Linked DNA regions of Flammeovirga agarivorans. The protein of the gene in region 1 interacts with the protein of each later gene in a pairwise test. Links are inferred from orthologs where the notes say so. Each region holds a gene or a part of one and is shown in the gene's direction. Other genes may lie near its edges.

Region 1 (3,708 bases):
GGAGCTGTAGGTATTTCTATGGGAAGCCCATTTATTGCAACAACCGAAGCGGGTGTATCACAAGATTACAAACAGGCATGTGTCGATTATGGTAGTAAAGATATTGTGATGACGACAAAGTTATCGGGTACGCCATGTACTGTAATCAATACTCCATACATGAAAGAGATTGGTACAAAGCAAAATTGGCTTGAATCAATTCTTAATAAAAATAAGACTCTCAAGAAGTTCGCTAAGATGTTGACTTTCTATAAAGGAATGAAAATGCTTGAAAAAGCAGCCTTTGGAGCGACTTATAAATCGGTTTGGTGTGCTGGTCCTTCTATTGAATATGTAAATTCAATTCGACCAGTAAAAGAAGTTGTTGATCAAATGGTAGAAGAATTTGCTTCTGTAGGTGTGAAAAATCAAGCATAGGAAGTAACTTTACTAGAAATAAGATATGAATAACATTTTTGAAAAACGATTTTCTTTCGAGGAAGTCGTTTTTCTTGTTTCATAAGAAGAATATATTGAATCCTATGTATCTTGCATGGTAAACTAAAAAGATTAATTCTTTCAGGACAGCAATAACAAACAAAATGAGTAGAAATATCATTATCGTAGGTAGCATTTTTTGTGCTTTAGCAGTAGCGATTGGAGCATTTGGAGCACATGGTTTAAAAGGAGTTCTCGAAGCCAATGGTCGTTTAGAAACTTTTGAAACAGGTGTGAAATATCATTTTTACCACGGTTTAGGACTCTTACTTTTGGGAGCACTGGCTGATAAAATAGAACAAAACTGGTTAAAATGGGCTGCTGTATTTATGGTGATTGGTATCTTAATTTTCTCAGGGAGTTTATACATTCTATCTATCACAGGCATTAATTGGTTAGGTGCGATTACTCCAATTGGAGGTGTAGGTTTTATTGCGGCATGGATTGCATTGGCATTAGGTGCAAAAAAATAATATGAGTAAAAAATGGAACGTGGCTGCAGAGCCAGAAGATAAATATATAAAAGAGTTGATGAAGCAACCTAATGTGCCCATCTTGATTACCAAGTTATTGGCACAAAGGGGAGTGAAATCTTTACATCAAGCAAGAGATTATTTTCGACCTACTCTAGAGAAGTTACATGATCCTTTTCTAATGAAAGATATGGATGTGGCCGTGGCGAGATTAACCTTAGCCATAGAAAAGGGGGAACGAATTTTATTCTTTGGCGATTATGATGTCGATGGCACTACGTCCGTAGCTCTTTTTATGCATTTCTTTAGAGGAGTTTATGATAATGTAGATTTCTATGTTCCAGATAAATATACAGAAGGTTATGGTGTTTCTGTTCGTGGTGTGGAGTATGCAGCGAAAACAAACTGTCAGTTAATTATTTCTCTGGATTGTGGTATTATGAGCCATGAAGCAATTGATAATGCTATTCATAGAAATATTGATTTTATTGTTTGTGACCACCACCAACTCGGAGATACTATACCTAAAGCTACGGCAGTTTTAAATCCTCAAAGACCAGATTGTGATTATCCTTTCAAAGGATTATCGGGTTGTGGTGTCGGATTTAAATTTCTTCAAGGATTTTGCCAGAAACATGGAATTGACCCAACGCCATTGTGGCAACATTTAGATCTTGTTGCTTTAGGTACAGCTTGTGATGTTGTACCCATGGTGGAAGAAAATCGAGTATTAGCACATCAGGGAATTTCTTACTTGAAAAAAAGTACTAAACCTGGAATTATTGCTTTACTACAAGTATTAAAAAAGGATCAAGCTACAGTTCAACTGACTGATTTAGCCTATAGTATTGGGCCAGTGATTAACGCAGCCGGTAGAATTGCTCATGCACAAATTGCAGCAGAATTATTGGCAACAGAAGATCCTAAAGAGGCTAATGAATTAGCCAATGAGCTGAATCGATTAAATCAGTTAAGGAGAAATTATGACCAAAAGATCACAGAAGAAGCACTAGAGATTGCTTCTAGTGAAGAGAGTAAGTCAGGATTAGTTTTGTACAAGGAAGATTGGCATAAAGGTGTATTGGGCATTGTTGCTTCTAAGGTAGCTGAGAAAATTGGAAAACCGACAGTATGTCTTACCTTATCACGAGGAGAAGTGACAGGTTCGGGAAGAGCGATCGGAAAATTTGATTTACATGATGTTTTAAATTCATGTGGTGACTTACTTTCTCAGTTTGGCGGACACACTTCAGCGGCAGGGTTGTCATTAAAAGAAGAAAATTTGTCAGCCTTTTCCGACAAATTTGATGAAGAAGTACAGAAAAAATTGAATGGAAAGGAATTTGTTTCTGAATTAAATATCGATTTGGAAGTTGAACTGACAGATATTACACTTTCCACTGCTAGTATCATCGATAAGATGAAACCTTTTGGGCATGAAAACCCAATGCCTCTGTTTGTTGCTAAGGGAGTAAAATCAACAGAAGTACCTAGGATACTAAAGGAAAGACACCTGAAAATGAAACTAATACAAAACGATGGAGATCAAGCCATCGATGCTATTGCTTTTAATCAGGCCGATCAATTAGAAATCATTACTTCAGGAAGTTTTGATATTGCTTTCAGATTAGAAATAAATGAATTCAGAGGAAGTAAAATACTTCAATTGAATATTAAAGAAATTCGTTCTAGTGTCGATTAACAAGTATATTAGAACTCATCTACGTTTACATATTACATTTTATGGGACAAAATCTCACTCCTAACGTTAAGATATTATTATTGATAAACCTGCTCATCTTTGGTGCAGTGAATTTAATTCACAGTATAGATGTAGTTGCTTTGTTGGGGTATCATTACCCTAAATCGGAATACTTCCAAGTGTTCCAACCATTTACATATATGTTCGTCCACAGAGATTTCGCACATATTTTTAGTAATATGTTTGCCTTATTCATCTTCGGACCAATGTTGGAAAATGTGTTGGGTTCAAAAAGATTCTTGATTTTATATCTTGTCACAGGTCTTGGTGGCGGTGCGTTGTATGGATTGGTCAACTTTGTTGAAATTCATCAAATGGAAGCTTCTGCAGCACAGTTTATTTTAAGTTCAACACCAGAAAACTTCTTGGCTTTCTGTCAAGATCATGCAGAAGTTTATTTACAGCACAATACAACTTTGTATAACTTTGCTGAGAGTATTTTCCCTGCAGACCCTAATAATCCTGGGTTACAAAAAGAAGCAGTTGAATTTGCCCGTAAGATTACAATAGATAGAATGAATATTCCTATGATTGGAGCATCAGGAGCGATCTTCGGTATATTATTTACGTTTGCGTACTTATTTCCAAATTTACGTTTGATGTTGTTGTTCCCTCCAATTCCAATAAAAGCAAAATACTTGGTAGGTGCTTATATTTTATATGAAACATATGAGCTTATCAATCAGAACCCAGCAGACAATGTTGCTCACCTAGCTCACTTGGGCGGTGCATTATTTGCTTATCTATTGATGAGACACTGGAAATATCAAAGTTACCAGAATTAGAAATACATAAAGTAGTGATATTCAAAGAACAATAATCTATGGATATCACTATTTTAAGAAAATTATTTGGGATATTTTTAAACAAATTATCTACAAATCAAATATCTAATAATAAACTGTACTTGTCCGATGATTGCATGAAATCACTTTTATTACTTGTTGATTTTATGTAAATTAAGTTACCTAATAAATAACCTTATAGAACAGTACA
Region 2 (3,827 bases), on another replicon or contig:
ATTTATCGTTTCTACGAACAAGAGTAGCTACCATAGATTCATACCCTTTTGATACAACTTTATTTTTTGTATCAGCCATGATAGTATAGTCTAATGAAAAAGAGGCTACAGCTACATTTCCTTGTACTCTCACCTCATGCATATTAAGGTTTGATTCTCTATGTAAATTTTGATGGTATTGAGAGACAAATACAGCTTTATAATCTGCTTTTCTCAATACATTATGATTTCTAGAACCATCCACACCAATACGAGTGATATTAATTATGGCATCTGGTCTGAAGATATCAGTGATGTTGTTTATTTTTTCAACACTATTGTTAGCATGCTTATTAGCTTCAATGACTCTTTCAATCAGCTCTGCAATTTGCTTATCTTCTTGAGCAAATGATACAGAAGAAATTAACATCAATAAGAAAGCGAACAGGTAACTTAAATTATTTTTTTTCATAGTGTAATTAGATTGATTGCTTTATAACGAGTGTGTTCAATAAATAATTTAAAGAGAATTTTATTAAGTAACACTTAATTTAAGACAAAAAAGGTTCCATCAATAGCTTATTCTCTTATTTCTTGAAGAGATTTTGGTCTTCATAATTTAACTAACGGATAAGGTAAAATGAAGTTTAATCAATCGTTCAATTAAATCTTATCATTTGTTAATACTATAAATATAATCGTTTCATTCAGTTTTCAATAAGTATTTAAATAATCTCATACATTTTTGATTCCATCAATTTTTAAGATCTTTAGATTCTTGAATTTTTTGAATTATGAAAGTTTGTATCGCGGAGAAACCTAGTGTTGCTAGGGATTTGGCTAAAGTATTAGGAGCTACTCAAAAGAGAAATGGGTATTTTGAAGGAAATGGATATCAAGTTACTTGGACCTTTGGGCACTTGTGTACCTTGAAGGAACCACATGATTATGATGCTACCTTAAAAAGGTGGGATCTTGTCACGCTTCCTATTATACCTATTAAATTCGCTATTAAGCTAATTAATAATAGTGGTTCGAAAGAGCAGTTCAAAGTCATTGAAACCCTGGTAAATTCTGCTACTGAAGTGATCAACTGTGGTGATGCTGGCCAAGAAGGAGAGTTAATTCAACGTTGGGTACTTAGACAAGCTAAATGTAAAGTACCTGTAAAACGACTTTGGATTTCTTCATTAACTGAAGAAGCAATTAAAAAAGGATTCAAGAAACTTCAAGAAGAAAAAGACTTTGATTTACTATATGCAGCAGGTAGTGCCAGAGCTATTGGAGATTGGCTATTAGGAATCAATGCTACTAGATTATACACCATTAAATTTGGTGGGTATAAACAATTACTTTCTATTGGTCGAGTACAAACACCTACCCTTGCACTTATTGCTAATCGCTTTTTAGAAATTCAAAACTTCAAAAGTGAAAAATACTGGGAATTAAAAACGAAATATCGAAATGTTACTTTTAATTCTACAAAAGGAAAGTTTACATCAAAAGAAATTGTAGATAAAGGATTAGCTTATATTAAAGACAAGCCTTTTGAAATTACTTCTGCCAATAGAAAAGAAGGCAATGAAGCTCCTCCTTATTTATTTGATCTTACCTCTTTACAAGTAGAGTGTAACAAAAAGTTTAGTTTTTCTGCTGAGCAAACTTTAAAAATTGCTCAAAGCTTATACGAAAAAAAGGTCTTAACCTACCCGAGAGTAGATACAACATATCTACCTAATAATATGTATCCCGAAATTGGACCAACAATGAGAGCATTAACTAAGTTCCAAAATGAAACTGCTCCATTGTTTAAATCTGCTTTCAGAAAAACCAAGAAAATATTCAATGATCAGAAAGTAACCGATCACCATGCAATAATTCCTACCAAAATTGCAGCTCGAAACTTGAATGCCCAAGAAGCTGCAGTCTACGACTTAGTAGCCCTTCGATTTATCGCTGCGTTTTACCCAGACTGTAAAGTAGCAAAAACGGAAGTGATGGGTCAAGTAGATAAGGCTGAGTTTAAAGCTACCGGAAGAGAAATTCTAGATCCGGGTTGGAGGATACTATATAAAAAGGAGGAAGAAGAAGAAGCAAAGAAGAAAAAGAAAAAAGGAGAAGAAGAAGAACAAACTCTCCCCAATTTTGAAGTTGGGGAATCAGGGCCACACACTCCTTCAGTATTAACTAAAGAAACAAAACCACCAAAACTGTTTACGGAAGCTACCTTATTAAGAGCGATGGAAACAGCCGGAAAGAATATTGACGATGAAGAATTAAGAAAAGCAATGAAAGAAAACGGTATTGGCAGACCATCAACTAGAGCCAATATTATTGAAACTCTTTTCAGAAGAAAATATATAGAAAGGCAACGAAAGAATATTATTCCTACACAAGCTGGACTTGACCTCATTGCTACCATTCAAAATGATTTATTAAAATCTGCGGAACTTACTGGTATTTGGGAAAAGAAATTACGACAGATAGAAGACGGCACCTATGAAATTAATCTCTTTATGAATGAGATTAAAGAAATGGTAACTGAAGTCGTACAAAATGTAAAATCAGTACGCTCTAATTTCAAGATTCAGACTCCAACAGAAAGTCTAGTGTCGAAGAAACCAAAAACGAAAAAGAAGAGTGAACAAAAAATATCCCTCACCTGTCCGAAGTGTAAAACAAAGGAAGTAATAAAAGGAAATAGTGCATATGGCTGTCTAGGGTTTAAAGACAAGTCATGTGATTTTCTTATTAAGTTTGACTACGAGAATAAAAAGTTAACAGATAAGCAAATTGAATCTCTTATTATAAAAGGTAGGACACCTGAACTAAAAGGGTTGAAAATTGATGGAAAAACAAAACAAGGCTACCTTATATTAAATAATGAGAGTAAAATTGAATTCAAGGAGACCTTAGAAGCTCCTCTTATATGTCCAAAATGTCAAAAAGGTCAAATTTTAGAGGGAAAATCTGCTTTTGGGTGCTCAAATTGGAAAAATGGGTGTGATTTTAAGGTGCCTTTTGAGAATTACGGTAAAAAAATCACAAAAAATCAGTTAAAATCTCTTATTCAAAAGGGATCCACCCCAAAAATCAAGGGATTTACCGAAAAAAGTGGTAAAAAGTCAAATGGTAGGTTAAAATTCGACCCTAACTTCCAAATATTACTACAAATTGAATAATTGTAGGTTAATTTTTAATCCTACTAATTCAAATTTTCAAACAAAATCATTGCAATCTCCATAAAAAAACACCCTATTTTTTGAAAATATTATATATTTCAAGGAAAACAGGGTATTTTTTTAACCTCACATTTGCAATTCTTAACACGAGACTCTACAATTGTAATATGAAATCAAGGGAGTTAAGTACAAAAGAATCTTCCAATCTTTTTATTTCTCTTCCTTAATAGATGTGAGTGATCCGTTTATTGGGGATCTCTAAGATCCTCACTAAACGGAATATCATCACATTTAAAATGAATATGACACTATCTTATAATTTTTAATTTTTGACTGCAATGTTCTCATCTATTCACCTAATTGCCGATGCAACGTTGGCAACAGAATCAGTCGCTCAAGCTGTAACAGCTGAGCAATTACAAACAGTAAGTCTAACAACAAGCAACGTTTGGATGCTAGTTTCAACAATGCTAGTATTCATCATGGCACTTGGTTTTGCATGTGTTGAAGCGGGTTTCACTCAAGCTAAAAACACAGTAAACATCTTATTCAAAAACACAGTTGATTTAAGTGTAGGTATTATCTCTTACGCTTGGTTTGGTTTCAACTTAATGTACCCAGGCGAATTCAACGGTGTTTTCGGTTTCTCTGGTTGGGGAATCAGCC

Evidence for each region.
Region 2: the proteins of recJ (region 1) and HGP29_RS02380 interact in binary tests that used the Escherichia coli proteins (3 or more experiments, as listed by UniProt). The link is inferred for Flammeovirga agarivorans from one-to-one orthologs.

Annotation. Positions count from the first base shown.
Region 1 is NZ_JABAIL010000002.1:1,067,711-1,071,418, reverse strand. Bases 337-3,301 are described here. They hold recJ (single-stranded-DNA-specific exonuclease RecJ), read left to right. Parts: upstream 337-951; coding sequence 952-2,652; downstream 2,653-3,301. Other genes in these bases: HGP29_RS09035 (rhomboid family intramembrane serine protease), read left to right, coding at 2,694-3,301; HGP29_RS09045 (DUF423 domain-containing protein), read left to right, coding at 582-950; HGP29_RS09050 (NAD(P)H-dependent flavin oxidoreductase), read left to right, coding at 337-417. In the rest of the region: more of HGP29_RS09050, read left to right, coding at 1-336; more of HGP29_RS09035, read left to right, coding at 3,302-3,497. UniProt on the Escherichia coli protein: Single-stranded-DNA-specific exonuclease.
Region 2 is NZ_JABAIL010000001.1:564,958-568,784, reverse strand. What follows is about bases 384-3,467. They hold HGP29_RS02380 (type IA DNA topoisomerase), read left to right. Parts: upstream 384-773; coding sequence 774-3,161; downstream 3,162-3,467. Other genes in these bases: HGP29_RS02385 (hypothetical protein), read right to left, coding at 384-451. Outside these bases: more of HGP29_RS02385, read right to left, coding at 1-383; HGP29_RS02375 (ammonium transporter), read left to right, coding at 3,500-3,827.